Regions from separate parts of the Paractinoplanes rhizophilus genome, predicted to be linked through region 1. Evidence: riboswitches for the same ligand, from Rfam matches in the RefSeq annotation. Region 1 holds a riboswitch; the other holds the start of a gene.
What was found. Region 1 has a riboswitch for thiamine pyrophosphate ahead of ACFQS1_RS32975 (ECF transporter S component). Riboswitches for the same ligand answer to the same signal wherever they lie in the genome.

Region 1 (6,244 bases):
GCGCTCGAGCTCAGGCGCCTGGGTCTGACCGCTTCGGGTCGTCGCCGATGAGCTCGTCGTCCTCCTCCTCGTCGGCCAGGCCGATCAGGTTGCGCCGATAGAGGGGGATGGCCGCCCACAACCCGACGAAGAAGAGCGCGGTCACGCCGGCCAGCACCAGCGCGACCGTGCGGCTGAGGATGAAGTCGGTGACCAGCAGCACGCTGCTGACCATCGCGATCAGCAGGAACGCGAGGCCGCCGCCGGCCATCCGGTGGGCGTAGCGGACCAGCTCGGGCTTGCGTCCCTGGCGGAAGAGCGCGCGGTGGAACGCGACCGGCGCGATGATCATCGCGGTGGAGCACGCGGCGGCGAGCAGCGCCACCACGTACACGTTCTCCTCGAAGCGGGTGGCGCGCGGGAAGCCGTTGGTGAACGGGAGCGTCAGCAGGAAGGCGAACAGGATCTGGATACCGGTCTGCGCGACCCGCAGCTCCTGGAGCAGGTCGTTGAAGTTCCGGTCCCATCGGTGCTTCTCGGTCTCGTTGCCGATCCGGCGCCGCTCCCGCGGCCTCATGACGGCCGGATGCGGTCCAGCGCGACGGTTGCCACCGACTCCGGCGCCTGCTCGGGCGCCCAGTGACTCACCCCGCGCAGCACCACGAACTGATAGTCGGCTTCGACCCAGTCGCGGGTGCGCAGCGCGGCGGTGCGGGCGACGACCCCGTCGCGGTCCGGCCAGATGTACGTCGTGGGCACCGTGATCACCCCGGCCCCGCCGAGGTCGCGCCCCTGGAGGGCGCGGTACCAGTTCAGGCCGCCGGTGAGCCGGCCCCGGTCGGCGCGCATGGCGTCCACATACAGGGCGGCGCGGTCGCCGATCGGGCGCAGCATCGCCCGGAGCCCGCCGGCCAGCAGGACACGCTCGGCCACCTTCGAGCGGAACAGGGCGAAATACGCGAAGCGGGCGCGCTGGGTCGGGCGTACCCGCATCGCCAGCCGCAGCGCCTTGGGGTGCGGCACCGAGATCGAGGTGAGCGATCGCACCCGGCCCGGGTGCTGCGCGGCCAGCAGCCAGCCCACCTGCGCGCCCCAGTCGTGCCCGATCACGTGCGCCGACTCGATGCCGAGCGCGTCCAGCACCGCGATCGCGTCGGCGACCGGCTCGGCGATCCGATACGCCCCCACCTCGTCCGGCCGCGCCCCGCGTGAGTATCCGCGCTGGTCCAGGGCATAGGTGCGCAGGCCGGCCGCATGCAGCTTGGGGAGGATCAGATCGAACTCACGGTGATCCTGGGGAAACCCGTGCAGCAGCAGAACGGGCTCGCCGTCGGCCGGTCCACCCTCGTACACGTCAAAGGTGAGCCCGCGCGCCTTGATCTCCATGTTGTTGATCACTCCCTCGCTGTCCCGCAGCTCAGAACGGTGTTAGCGTCATCGAAGCACATCCACTGAAGATTGTTCGCGTCGCGAACAACCTTCACCGACAGGGGAGCGCACAGCGCTGAGAGTGCGGGGACAACCCGCAGACCCTCGTACCTGATCTGGGTAATGCCAGCGCAGGAAGCTCGGTCTTTCTCCAGCCGCGCCGCAACGCAGCGGCGTGCGTCTCCTCCCACTACGTCTCCAGACGAGGCCAAACTGGGAGGCTCATCATGGCTAGCAACTCCAACCGATGGCGGACGATCGACATCGTCATCGCCAGCATCGTCGCGGTCGCGTTCGGCGTCATCTTCTGGGCGTGGAACCTGCTCTGGAACGGGCCCGCCGACGCCATCCCGCTGCCCGGCCGGGCCGTTCTCTACGGCATGTGGCTGGTGCCGGCGGTGCTCGGAGCGCTGATCGTGCGCAAGCCGGGCGCCGCGTTCTACACCCTGACGATCGCCTCGCTGGTCTCGGTGGCGATCGGCACGAGCTGGGGCTGGACCCTGGTCGTGCAGGGCCCGCTCGAGGCGCTCGGCGCGGAGCTGATCTTCGCGGTGTTCGCCTACCGGGTCTACAACCTGCCGGTGGCGATGCTGGCCGGCGCCACCGCGGGCGTCGTGGCCTCGGTGTACGACGCGTTCGTCTGGTACGGCGGCACCTCGTGGGCCACGCTGCGCATCCCGTACATCCTGATCGCGTCGGCGTCGGCGCTGGTGGTCGCCGGGATCGGCAGCGTGCTGCTGGTGCGGGCGCTGGCTCAGACGGGTGTGCTCGACCGCTTCCCGGCGGGCCGATCGCGCGCGCTGGTCTGATCCGTGGTGCCATGTGAATCATGAGTCGGGTCGAGCTGCGGAGTTTCGGGTGGCGGCATGCGGGCCGCCGCGCGTGGGCGGTCCGCGACGTCGACCTGACCATCGAGCACGGTGAGCGGGTGCTGCTGCTCGGTCCCTCCGGGGCCGGCAAGAGCACCCTGCTCGCGGCGCTGGCCGGGCTGCTCCCCGACGATTCCGGCGAGCAGGCCGGCCAGGCGCTGATCGACGGCGTGGATCCGCGCGCGGCCCGCAACCGTGCCGCGTCCGACGCCTGGCCATCCGGACGCGGAGAACCCGGGCCCGGGGTGGGCATCGTCTTCCAGGACCCGCAGACCCAGCTGGTGATGGCCCGCAGCGGCGACGACGTCGCGTTCGGCCTGGAGAATCGCGGCGTGCCGGCCCGGGACATCTGGCCACGGGTCAGCGACGCGCTGGATCGCGTCGGCTTCCCGTACCCGATCACCCGGTCGACCGCGGCGCTCTCCGGCGGCGAGGCGCAGCGGCTCGCGCTGGCCGGCGTGCTCGCGTTGCGGCCGACCCTGCTGTTGCTCGACGAGCCGACGGCCAACCTCGACCCGGCCGGGGCCGAGCTGGTCCGGGAGGCGATCGTGCGATCCCGCGACGAAGCCACCCTGATCGTGGTCGAGCACCGGGTGGCCGAGGCCCTGCCGCTGGTCGACCGGGTGGTGGTGCTGGAGCCGGGCGGCGGCATCCGGGCCGACGGCGCGCCCGAGGTGGTGTTCGCCGCGTACGGGGACCGGCTGGCCGCCGACGGCGTGTGGGTGCCCGGCTTCGCCATCCCGCCGCTGAAGGCCGCCACGCCCGCCACCGGCGAGCTGATCCGCGCCGAGGAGGTCACGGTCGGGCAGCGGCTGCGCGCCCCGGTCACGATGGCGGTGGGCGCCGGCGAGGTGCTGGCGGTGACCGGGCCGAACGGGACCGGCAAGTCGACGCTGGCGCTGGTGCTGGGCGGACTGCTCGCGCCGGGCGGCGGCGCGGTGACGGCGTTCGGCGATCCGCGGCCGCCGCACAAGTGGAAGGCCGCGACGCTCACCCAGCGGATCGGGTCGGTCTTCCAGAACCCCGAGCACCAGTTCGTCACCGCGCGGGTCGCCGACGAGCTCGCGGTCGGGCCCCGCCGGCTGGGCCGCAGCGCCGCCGCCGTCCAGGAGACGGTCGACCAGTTGCTCGAGCGCCTGCGGCTGACCAAGCTGGCGCAGGCGAACCCGTACACGCTCTCCGGGGGCGAGGCCCGGCGGCTGAGCGTCGCGACGGCGCTGGCCACCGCGCCGCGCCTGCTGGTGCTCGACGAGCCCACCTTCGGCCAGGACCGGCGGACCTGGATCGAGCTGGTCACCCTGCTCGCCACGCTCCGCGACGACGGGCACGCCGTGGTTGCGGTCACCCACGACGACGACTTCGTGCAGACGCTCGCCGACCGTACGCTGCCTCTGGGGTCTCCGAAGCTGAACGACCCCCTCCCCCGCCGGCGGCGGCAGTGACCTTGACCCTGCAGCCGGTCGCCGATCCGGCCGCGCCCCTCGCCCGGCGCAACCCGGTCGCCAAGCTCGCCGCCGCCCTGCTCTTCACGCTGCCGCTGGTCGCCACGCTGGACCCGCTGACCCCGACGCTGGCCCTGGTGATCGAGCTGACCGTGCTGCCGCTGTTCGGCCTGCGCTACGCGACGCTGGCCCGGCGCGCCTGGCCGCTCGTGCTGGCGGCGATCGGCCTGATCGTGACGATGGTGCTGTTCGCGGCCGACCGCGGCGGCGCGCTGCTGCTCGACCTCGGCCCGTTCGACATCACGACCGACGTGCTCATCTCGGCGCTCGGGCTGGTGCTGCGGCTGTTCGCGATCGCGCTGCCCGGCGTGATCGTCTTCGCCACCACCGATCCCACCGACCTGGCCGACGCGCTGGTGCAGAACGCCAAGGCGCCGCCCCGGTTCGCGATCGGCGCGCTGGCCGCGCTCCGCCTGCTGCCACTGCTCGGCGAGGAGTGGCAGATGCTCACGCTGGCCCGCCGGGCCCGGGGCGTGGACAGCGGCATCCGCGCGTTCCCGGCGACGGCGTTCGCCCTGCTCGTCGGCGCCCTGCGGCGCGGCGGGCGGCTGGCGGTGGCGATGGACGCGCGCGGCTTCGACTCGTCGGTGCCGCGCACCTACGCCCGCCGTCAGGTCTTCACGGGGGCCGATGCGCTGCTCATGATCGGCGCGCTGGCCCTGGCCGCCGTGGTGCTCACCACCACGATCCTGACCGGCTTGTTCCGCCCGATCATCGGCTGAGCTCGTCCGTGACGAGGGACCGCCCGGCCGAGGCTCGTGCGCCAACTTCGTGGCGGTGGTCGCCTTCGTCCCGGCAATACGCTCGTACCTGCCTGTCCCGGTCCGCGCCGCCGCCCGCCTCCGAGCCGCCGTCCACCTCCGAGCCGCCGTCCACCTCCGCGCCGCCGTCCACCTCCGCGCCGCCGCCCGCGTCCGCGCCGCCGCCCGCGTCCGAGCCGCCGCCGCGTCCGAGCCGCCGCCCGCCTCCGCGCCGCCGCCCGCCTCCGGCCCGCCCACTGAGGGCCACGCCCGAAATATCACATTATATCAGCAGTGCCCGGGCCAGCGCGGTGCGATCATGATGAGCTGCCGCTCGCCCCGCACACTCTGTTATCAAGATCTCGGCGGTGGCGGGCGCGGGCGGTGGCGTGCGCCCGCCGCGATGGCGTGCGCCGGCGATGGCGTGCGCCGGCCGCGGTGGCGTGCCCGCCACGGTGGCGTGCGCCCGCCGCGGTGGCCGCACGAACGGGCAGCTTGCATGGCGGTTCGACCCCTGGCTGGCGAGGAAGCGCGATCCGCGGCCGCCTCTCCCGGCCCGGCCAACCCGTGGGGCGACCCCGTGAGAGCGCTCTCTCCGCTCCGCAACGGCTCGGACACGGCGGCCTCCGGAGGCTTGCCTTGCACCCGCGGCGGGCTGGGACGATGGGCTCATGCTGGTTGCGTTTTCGGTGACACCGCTCGGAGCGGGTGAGTCGGTCGGCGACCTCGTCGCCGAGGCGGTGCGGGTGGTGCGGGCGTCGGGGCTGCCGCATCGCACCGACGCCATGTTCACCACGATCGAGGGTGAGTGGGACGAATGCTTCGCCGTGGTCAAGCAGGCCGTCGAGGCGGTCGCCCAGGCCTCGCCGCGGGTCAGCCTGTCGCTCAAGGCCGATGTGCGGCCGGGGGTCACCGACGCGCTGCACGCCAAGGTCGAGCACATCGAACGGGCCCTGCGCGAGTGAGACGCCTGGTCATGTGGGACGTCGACTACACCCTGCTACGCGGCGGCGGGGTGGCGGGACGTGCCTGGAAGAGGGCGTTCACCGAGATCACCGGCCGCGAGTGGCTGGCGACGCCGGTGTTCGGCGGGCGCACCGACATGGACATCTGCGCCGAGGTGTTCGCCGCGCACGGGGTCACCGACTGCACGCCCGAGCGGTTCTTCCTGCGGTACGTGGAGCACGTCCGGCTGACCCAGCACGAGTTCGGCGAGCAGGGCGCGCTGATGCCGGGAGTCCGGGATGTGCTCGGCCGCCTCGGCGACGACCCGAACGTGGTGCAGACGCTGGTCACCGGCAACGTCCCCGAGGTCGCGCGGGCCAAGGTGGCCGCCTTCGACCTCGCGGACGCCTTCGACGCCGACGTGGGCGGGTACGGCACCGACGACAGCGTGCGGGCCACGCTGGTCAAGCGCAGCATGGAACGAGCCGAGGCGAAGTACGGCGAGCGCTTCACCCCGGTCGTGGTCGGAGACACCGTCCACGACGTGACGGCCGCGCTGGCCAACGGCGCGCTCGCCGTGGGCGTGGCGACCGGCGCCACCAAGATGGCCGACCTGGTCCTCGCGGGCGCCCACGCCGTGCTCCCCGACATGTCCGACGTGGAGGCCACCGTGCGGGTCCTCACCGCCTGAACCCGGGCCAACGACCCGCGCCCGACGCCATCCCGCTGCCCAACGACGCCGCCCCGCGCCCCACGACGCCCGCAGCCCAACGACGCCACC
Region 2 (6,244 bases), on a different contig from region 1:
GGGGGATCCGGCCCGACGCGTACGCGAGCCGGCCCGCCATCACCGCGTGCCGCATCGCCGCCGCCATCCCCGCCGGATCGTCGGCCCGGGTGATCGCGCTCGCGATGAGCACCGCGTCGCAGCCCAGCTCCATCGCCAGCGCCGCATCCGACGCCGTGCCGATGCCCGCGTCCAGCACCACCGGAACGTCCACCGACTGCCGGATCAGCCGGATGTGGTGCGGATTGGAGATGCCCAGGCCCGAGCCGATCGGCGACCCGGCCGGCATCACCGCCGCGCAGCCCACGTCGGCCAGCCGGCGCGCCAGGATCGGGTCGTCGCTCGTGTACGGCAGCACCGTGAAACCGTCGGCCACCAGCCGCTCGGCCGCCGCCAGCAGCTCCACCCCGTCGGGCAGCAGCGTCCGCTCGTCGCCGATCACCTCGAGCTTGATCAGGTCGGTCTCGAAGGCGTCCCGGGCCAGGTGGGCCGTCTTGATCGCGTCGCCGGCCGTGTAGCAGCCGGCCGTGTTCGGCAGCACCCGCACGCCGAGCCGGTCGAGCATCGGCAGCAGGCCCGGCCCGGCCCCGGTCGAAGAAGGCGCTGTGACCCGGCGCAGCGCGACGGTGACCAGCTCGGTTCCCGACGCCCGGATCGCCTCGTCGAGCGCGGCGAGGCTGGTGGCGCCGCCGGTGCCGAGGATGAGCCGGGACTCCCCGAACAGCATCGTCATCCCCCCTGCGCCGCGGTGAGCACCTCGACCGCGTCCCCGTCGGCGAGCCGGCTCGTCGCCCAGGTCGACCGCGGCACCACCGTGCCGTTGACCGCCACCGCGACCCCGCGCCGCGCCTCGGTGAGCCGCTCGACCAGGGCCGCGACCGACAGGCCGTCCCCGGTCTCGACGAGCTCCCGCCCGTTGACCGTCAACCGCATCAGAACCTCCCCGGCGCGAAGTGCTCGAGCAATGGGTCTTCCTCGCCGGCCACCAGCCCGGCGATGAGGTCGGCCGTGATCGGCGCCAGCAGCACCCCGTTGCGGTGATGCCCGGCCGCCACGATCTCGTTGTCCCGCAGCCGCCCCAGCAGCGGCGCGTTGTCCGGCGTGCCCGGCCGGTGGCCCACGGTGGTCTCCACCAGCTCCGCCTCGGCCAGCCCCGGGACCAGGTCGATCGCCGCGTGCAGCAGGTCGTGCACCCCACCCGCGGTGATCGCCCGGTCGGTCCGCTCCTCCTGGGTGGCGCCGACCACGATCTCGCCGTCGGACCGCGGCACCAGATAGACGTGCCGGCCGTCCACGGTCGCGTCGAGCACGTGCCGCAGCAGCCCCGGCTCGCCGCGCAGCCGCAGCACCTGCCCCTTCACCGGCCGCACCGGCAGCCCGGTCAGCGCCGCCGTTCCGCAGCCGGCCGCGACCACCACGGTGTCGGCGTCCACGTCGGACAGTCTTTCGACGCGCCGCGCGACGATCCGGCCGTCCAGCCGGTCGCGCAGCGCCGCCACCACCTTGCGCGGGTCGACCTGCCGCTCGGTCGGCGCGTAGACCCCGGCCCGCACCCGCGGCGACAGGGCCGGCTCGCGCTCGCGCAGCTCCGACGGGCGCAGCAGCGCCAGCTTCTGCCGAGTCCAGACCCGCGCCGCGTCGGCCAGGTCGTCGGCGGTCATCGCCAGCCCGAGCGTCCCCGCGTCGTCGTAGCCCACGTCCACGCCGAGCGCCGCGGCGAAGGCCGGCCACCGTTCGCCGGACTCCGCCAGCAGCCGGGTCAGCCACGGCTGCTCGAACGCGGACTCCCCGCCCGGCGCCAGCATGCCGGCCGCGACGTGCCAGGCGCCGCGCTCGCCGCTGTCCAGCACCGTGACCTCGAAGCCGCGCTCCCGCAGTCGCCACGCGATCGACAGCCCGATGATGCCCGCCCCGACGACCGCGACGGTCATCGCGCGAGCACCTTCAGCAGCTCGATGGTGGCCCCGGCCGGATCCCGGGCGATCGCCGAGATCGCCGCCACCCCATGACCTGGCAGCTGGGCCGCGTTCGCGGCGGTGATCCCCCCGATCGCGATCACCGGCGTGCCCGGCACCGCGTCGACCACCGCCCCGATCCCGGCCGCCCCGAGCGGCGGCGGCAGACCGTCCTTACTGGACGTGGCGAACGCCGGCCCCACCCCGAGATAGCCGGCCCCGTCGGCCACCGCCGCCCGCGCCGCTGCCGGATCCCGGCACGTGGCGCCCACGAGTGCCGACGGACCCAGGACCCGCCGCACCGCTGCGACCGGCAGATCGTCGGCCCCGACGTGCACCCCATCGGCTCCGGCGGCGAGCGCGACCCCGACCCGGTCGTCGACGAGACACAGCGCACCGGCCGCCCGGCACACCTCCAGCGCGGCGACGGTCAGCTCGTACGCGAGCCGGTCAGACTTCTTGACTCGGATCTGAATCGCAACGGGTCCGTGCCCGACGGCTCCGCGCACCACGTCCAGCGAGTCGGTGACGATGTGCAAACGAGGAAACAACGAACGCTCCTCCCTGCGCCGGCATGATCCGGATCAGGTTCGACGGTCGGGGGCCGCATCAGCCCCCCTCTCAGCCCGGTGCATCCGGACTCCCGTGGGGTTGTCTTTCTCCCCGGACGCTAACCGTCCCACGACCAAAAATCCAGCGATCGCCGCCGGTGAGATGGCACTCGGTTTTCGACGCCGCGGGGTTTGCGGCGACGAAAATCGCGTGCCATCTCACCGGTTACCAGGCGATCGCCCGCGGAGCGAAGCGCAGCCAGCCGGCTCAGCGCACGTCCCAGACCGGCTCGGGGGTCTCGATCACTTCGCCGTCGCCCTGGAACAGCACGAAGCGGTCGAACGAGCGGGTGAACCACCGGTCGTGGGTGACCGCGATCACCGTCCCCTCGAACTGCTTGAGCCCCTCCTCCAGCGCCTCCGCCGACGCCAGGTCGAGGTTGTCCGTAGGCTCGTCCAGCAGCAGGACCGTCGCCCCGGACAGCTCCAGCAGCAGCACCAGGAACCGCGCCTGCTGCCCGCCGGACAGCGTGCCGAACCGCTGATCGCCCTGCCCCGCCAGCTCGTACCGGTTGAGCGCCTTCATCGCCCCGGCCCGGTCCATGCCGGACCGATGATCGTCCCCCCGCCACAGGATCTCGACCAGCGTCCGCTCCTGCAGTTCCGGCCGATCGTGCGTCTGCGAGAAGTGCCCCGGCCGGACCCGCGCGCCCAGCCGCGCCACGCCCTCGTGCGCCACGTAGGCCAGCGGCGCCCCGTCCACCGGCTTGTTCTCCGCTTCCGGGTCGGTGCCGCCGGCCGCCAGCAGCCGCAGGAAATGCGATTTCCCGGTGCCGTTCGCGCCCAGCACGGCGACCCGATCGCCGTACCAGATCTCCAGGTCGAACGGGAACGTCAGGTTCTCGAGCTCGAGCTGCTCACAGATCACCGCCCGCTTGCCGGTACGCCCGCCGCGCAGGTTCATCCGCAGCGACTGCTCCTTGGGCGGCAGCGGTGGCGGCCCCGCCTCCTCGAACTTGCGCAGCCGGGTCTGGGCCGACTGATATCGAGAGGCCATATCGGAGTTGTAGGCGGCCTTCTGCTTGTACATCAGCACCAGCTCGCGCAGCTTCTGATGCTCCTCGTCCCAGCGGCGCCGGTTCTCCTCGAGCTTTTCGTGCCGGTGCACCCGGGCCTCGTGCCAGGAGGCGAACCCGCCCGGATGCGTCCACGCGCTGCCGCCCTCGACCGCCACCACCCGGTCGGCGGTCTGGGCCAGCAGCTCGCGGTCGTGCGAGACGAACAGCACCGATTTCGGCGACTCCGTGAGCCGCTGCTCGAGCCAGCGCTTGCCGGGCACGTCGAGGAAGTTGTCGGGCTCGTCGAGCAGCAGCACCTCGTCGCGGCCGCGCAGCAGCAGGTCGAGCGCGAAGCGTTTCTGCTGGCCGCCGGAGAGCGTGCGGACCGGCCGGCGCCGCACCTCGTCCCACGGCTTGCCCAGGATCGCGACGGCCACCGTGTCGAAGAGCACCTCGGCGTCGTACCCGCCCACCTCACCCCAGTGCGCGAGGGCGTTGGCGTAGGCGATCTGGCTGCGCTCGGTCTCGTCCAGGCTGGCGGCGGCGGAGGCAAGCCGAGCGCCGGCGTCGCCCAGGGCGGGCTCGACCAACGACAAAGCAAGATCTTCGAGGGTACGGTCGTCGCCGATCATCCCGATGAACTGGCGCATGACGCCCAGCCCGCCGGAGCGCGCGATCCCCCCGGCCTGGGTCGGCAGGTCGCCGGCGACCATCCGCAGCAGCGTGGTCTTGCCCGCGCCGTTCGGCCCGACCAGCGCGACCTTGGCGCCCTCGCCGACCCGGAACGACACGTCGGCGAACAGCTCCCGGCCGTCGGGCAGCACATAGCTCACCCCGGCGACATCCACGTAACCCATGGGGCAGCATTCTCCCGGGCCGGACCGCCGTGGTCAGCCGGTTTTCCGGCCCACCCGCAGCACTCGGTAGCCCTTCTGGCTGGCCACCCGCTCGACCTGCCAGCCGTGGTCGACGAGCCAGGCGTGCAGCGAATCGCCGCCGAGATGGCGGTTGATCACCAGCCAGGCCACCGCGGCCGGGGCCAGCCGGGGCAGCCAGCGCTCCATCAGCGCGTGCAGCTCGGCCTTGCCCACGTGGATCGGCGGGTTGCTCCAGATCTCGTCGAAGACGAGGTCCCCGGGCACCTCGTCGGGCGCGGCCACCTGGACGTTCGCCAGGCCGAGCGTCGCCGCGTTCGCGGCGGTGAGCTCGCGCGCCCGTGAGTTGACGTCCACCGCCCACACGGTGGCCCGCGGCGACTCGGTGGCCAGCACCGCCGCGATCGGGCCGTATCCGCAGCCCAGGTCGAGGAAGACCCCGGCGCGCTCGGCGGTGGGCAGGTCGCCCTTGCGCAGGAGCACCGCGGTGCCGGGGTCGAGCCGGCCGGCCGAGAAGACGCCGGACGCCACGGCCAGCCGGTAGTCGCGCCCCGCGACGTTGAACTCGATCTCGCCACGCTGGGCCGGCGTCGCGGGCTCGGTGCTGAAGTAATGCTCGGCGGTCACCCGGCAAGTCTGCCGCCGCCCCGGCCCGCCACCTGCGGCGGGGTGCCGCACATGGTGTCCGGCCATCGATCGGCGTGCGCGCCTAGCGTGAAATGCATGCTGTACGGCACCCCTCAACGCCGCGAGCATCGCGTGCCCGGCGGCGCGCCGGCCCTGCTGGGCAGCGTCATCGCCGCCGCCCGGCCGCCCGGCCGGCGCGGCAACGGCGGCGTCGGCCAGCACCGCTCGCCGGCCCGGCAACGCTCGCGCGCGGCCGGCGAGCCGCAGCGGACCGCTCAGCTGCTGGTTCGCGGGCTGGCCGCGCTGATCCTGCTCGCGCTGGTCTCGCTGACCGCGTTCTTCGTGCTGGCCGGCCGGCGCGGCGGTGGCGGCGCGGCGGCCGGCCCGGACTCGATCGCGGCCGGCATGCTGGCCTCGCGCACGGTCGACGCCGATCCGCTCACGGTCGAAGAAGTCTTCCCGGACAGCGACTCGGTCCGGCCGGCGGGCGCGCGGCCGTACCGGATCACGCTGACCCACATCGACGCGAGTTGCGACACCGCCACCACCGGCAGCCTGGGCGGCCTGCTCGCCGGGCACGGGTGCAGCCAGGTGGTGCGGGCCGGCCTGGTGGCGCCGTACGGCGACTACCGGGTGACCGCGGGAGTGTTCAACCTGGCCGACGCGGCCGGCGCCGCGGACGTGGACGATGTGCTGCGTCGTCTGGTGGAGACCGGCGACGGCAGCTTCGCCACCCTGCCCGCCGCGAGACTCGGCCCCGACGCGCTGCCCACCGCGCAGATCGGCTGGCGCACCCGCGGCCACTACCTGCTCTATTGCGTGATCAACCGGCCGGACGACGGCGTGGTCGCCGCCGACGACCCGTACGCGTCCCGGATCACCGTCGACCTCGTCGACAGCTACCTGGGCACCACGATCCTGGGCCGCCGCGCGGCCGGCGTCCCGGCCGGGCCTCTCCCAGAGGGGCCTTAGGGTCTGTATCGGACCTCAAGCCCGCAGCCGCCGGGTCGCGTCGGCCCGGGCCGCGTACTCGGCCTCCTCGGGATAGCCGACGGCCACCAGCGTCAGCCCGTGCGCCGGCGCCACGGTGACCTCGCTCGACCGTTCCCGCAGCCTCAGCAGCCTCGCCGGCCAGGACGGCTCGCGTCGGCCGTCGCCCACGGTCAGCATGGCCCCGACCAGGCTGCGCACCATCGACT

Region 2: linked by a shared signal. The riboswitch ahead of ACFQS1_RS06640 (thiamine phosphate synthase) and the one ahead of ACFQS1_RS32975 (ECF transporter S component) in region 1 are both predicted to bind thiamine pyrophosphate.

What each region holds. Positions count from the first base shown of each region.
Region 1 is NZ_JBHTBJ010000038.1:24,288-30,531, forward strand. Features, by position in the region: gene ACFQS1_RS32960 (hypothetical protein) at 1-51, shown strand, start outside; gene ACFQS1_RS32965 (DUF6328 family protein) at 11-556, opposite strand; gene ACFQS1_RS32970 (alpha/beta fold hydrolase) at 553-1,365, opposite strand; TPP riboswitch at 1,458-1,563, shown strand; gene ACFQS1_RS32975 (ECF transporter S component) at 1,632-2,216, shown strand; gene ACFQS1_RS32980 (ABC transporter ATP-binding protein) at 2,237-3,718, shown strand; gene ACFQS1_RS32985 (energy-coupling factor transporter transmembrane component T family protein) at 3,715-4,500, shown strand; gene ACFQS1_RS32990 (MTH1187 family thiamine-binding protein) at 5,190-5,483, shown strand; gene ACFQS1_RS32995 (HAD family hydrolase) at 5,480-6,154, shown strand.
Region 2 is NZ_JBHTBJ010000003.1:157,818-164,061, reverse strand. Features, by position in the region: gene ACFQS1_RS06655 (thiazole synthase) at 1-712, opposite strand, end outside; gene thiS (sulfur carrier protein ThiS) at 709-912, opposite strand; gene thiO (glycine oxidase ThiO) at 912-1,910, opposite strand; gene ACFQS1_RS06640 (thiamine phosphate synthase) at 1,907-2,485, opposite strand; TPP riboswitch at 2,479-2,591, opposite strand; gene ACFQS1_RS06635 (ABC-F family ATP-binding cassette domain-containing protein) at 2,754-4,400, opposite strand; gene ACFQS1_RS06630 (class I SAM-dependent methyltransferase) at 4,434-5,045, opposite strand; gene ACFQS1_RS06625 (hypothetical protein) at 5,142-6,017, shown strand; gene truA (tRNA pseudouridine(38-40) synthase TruA) at 6,033-6,244, opposite strand, start outside.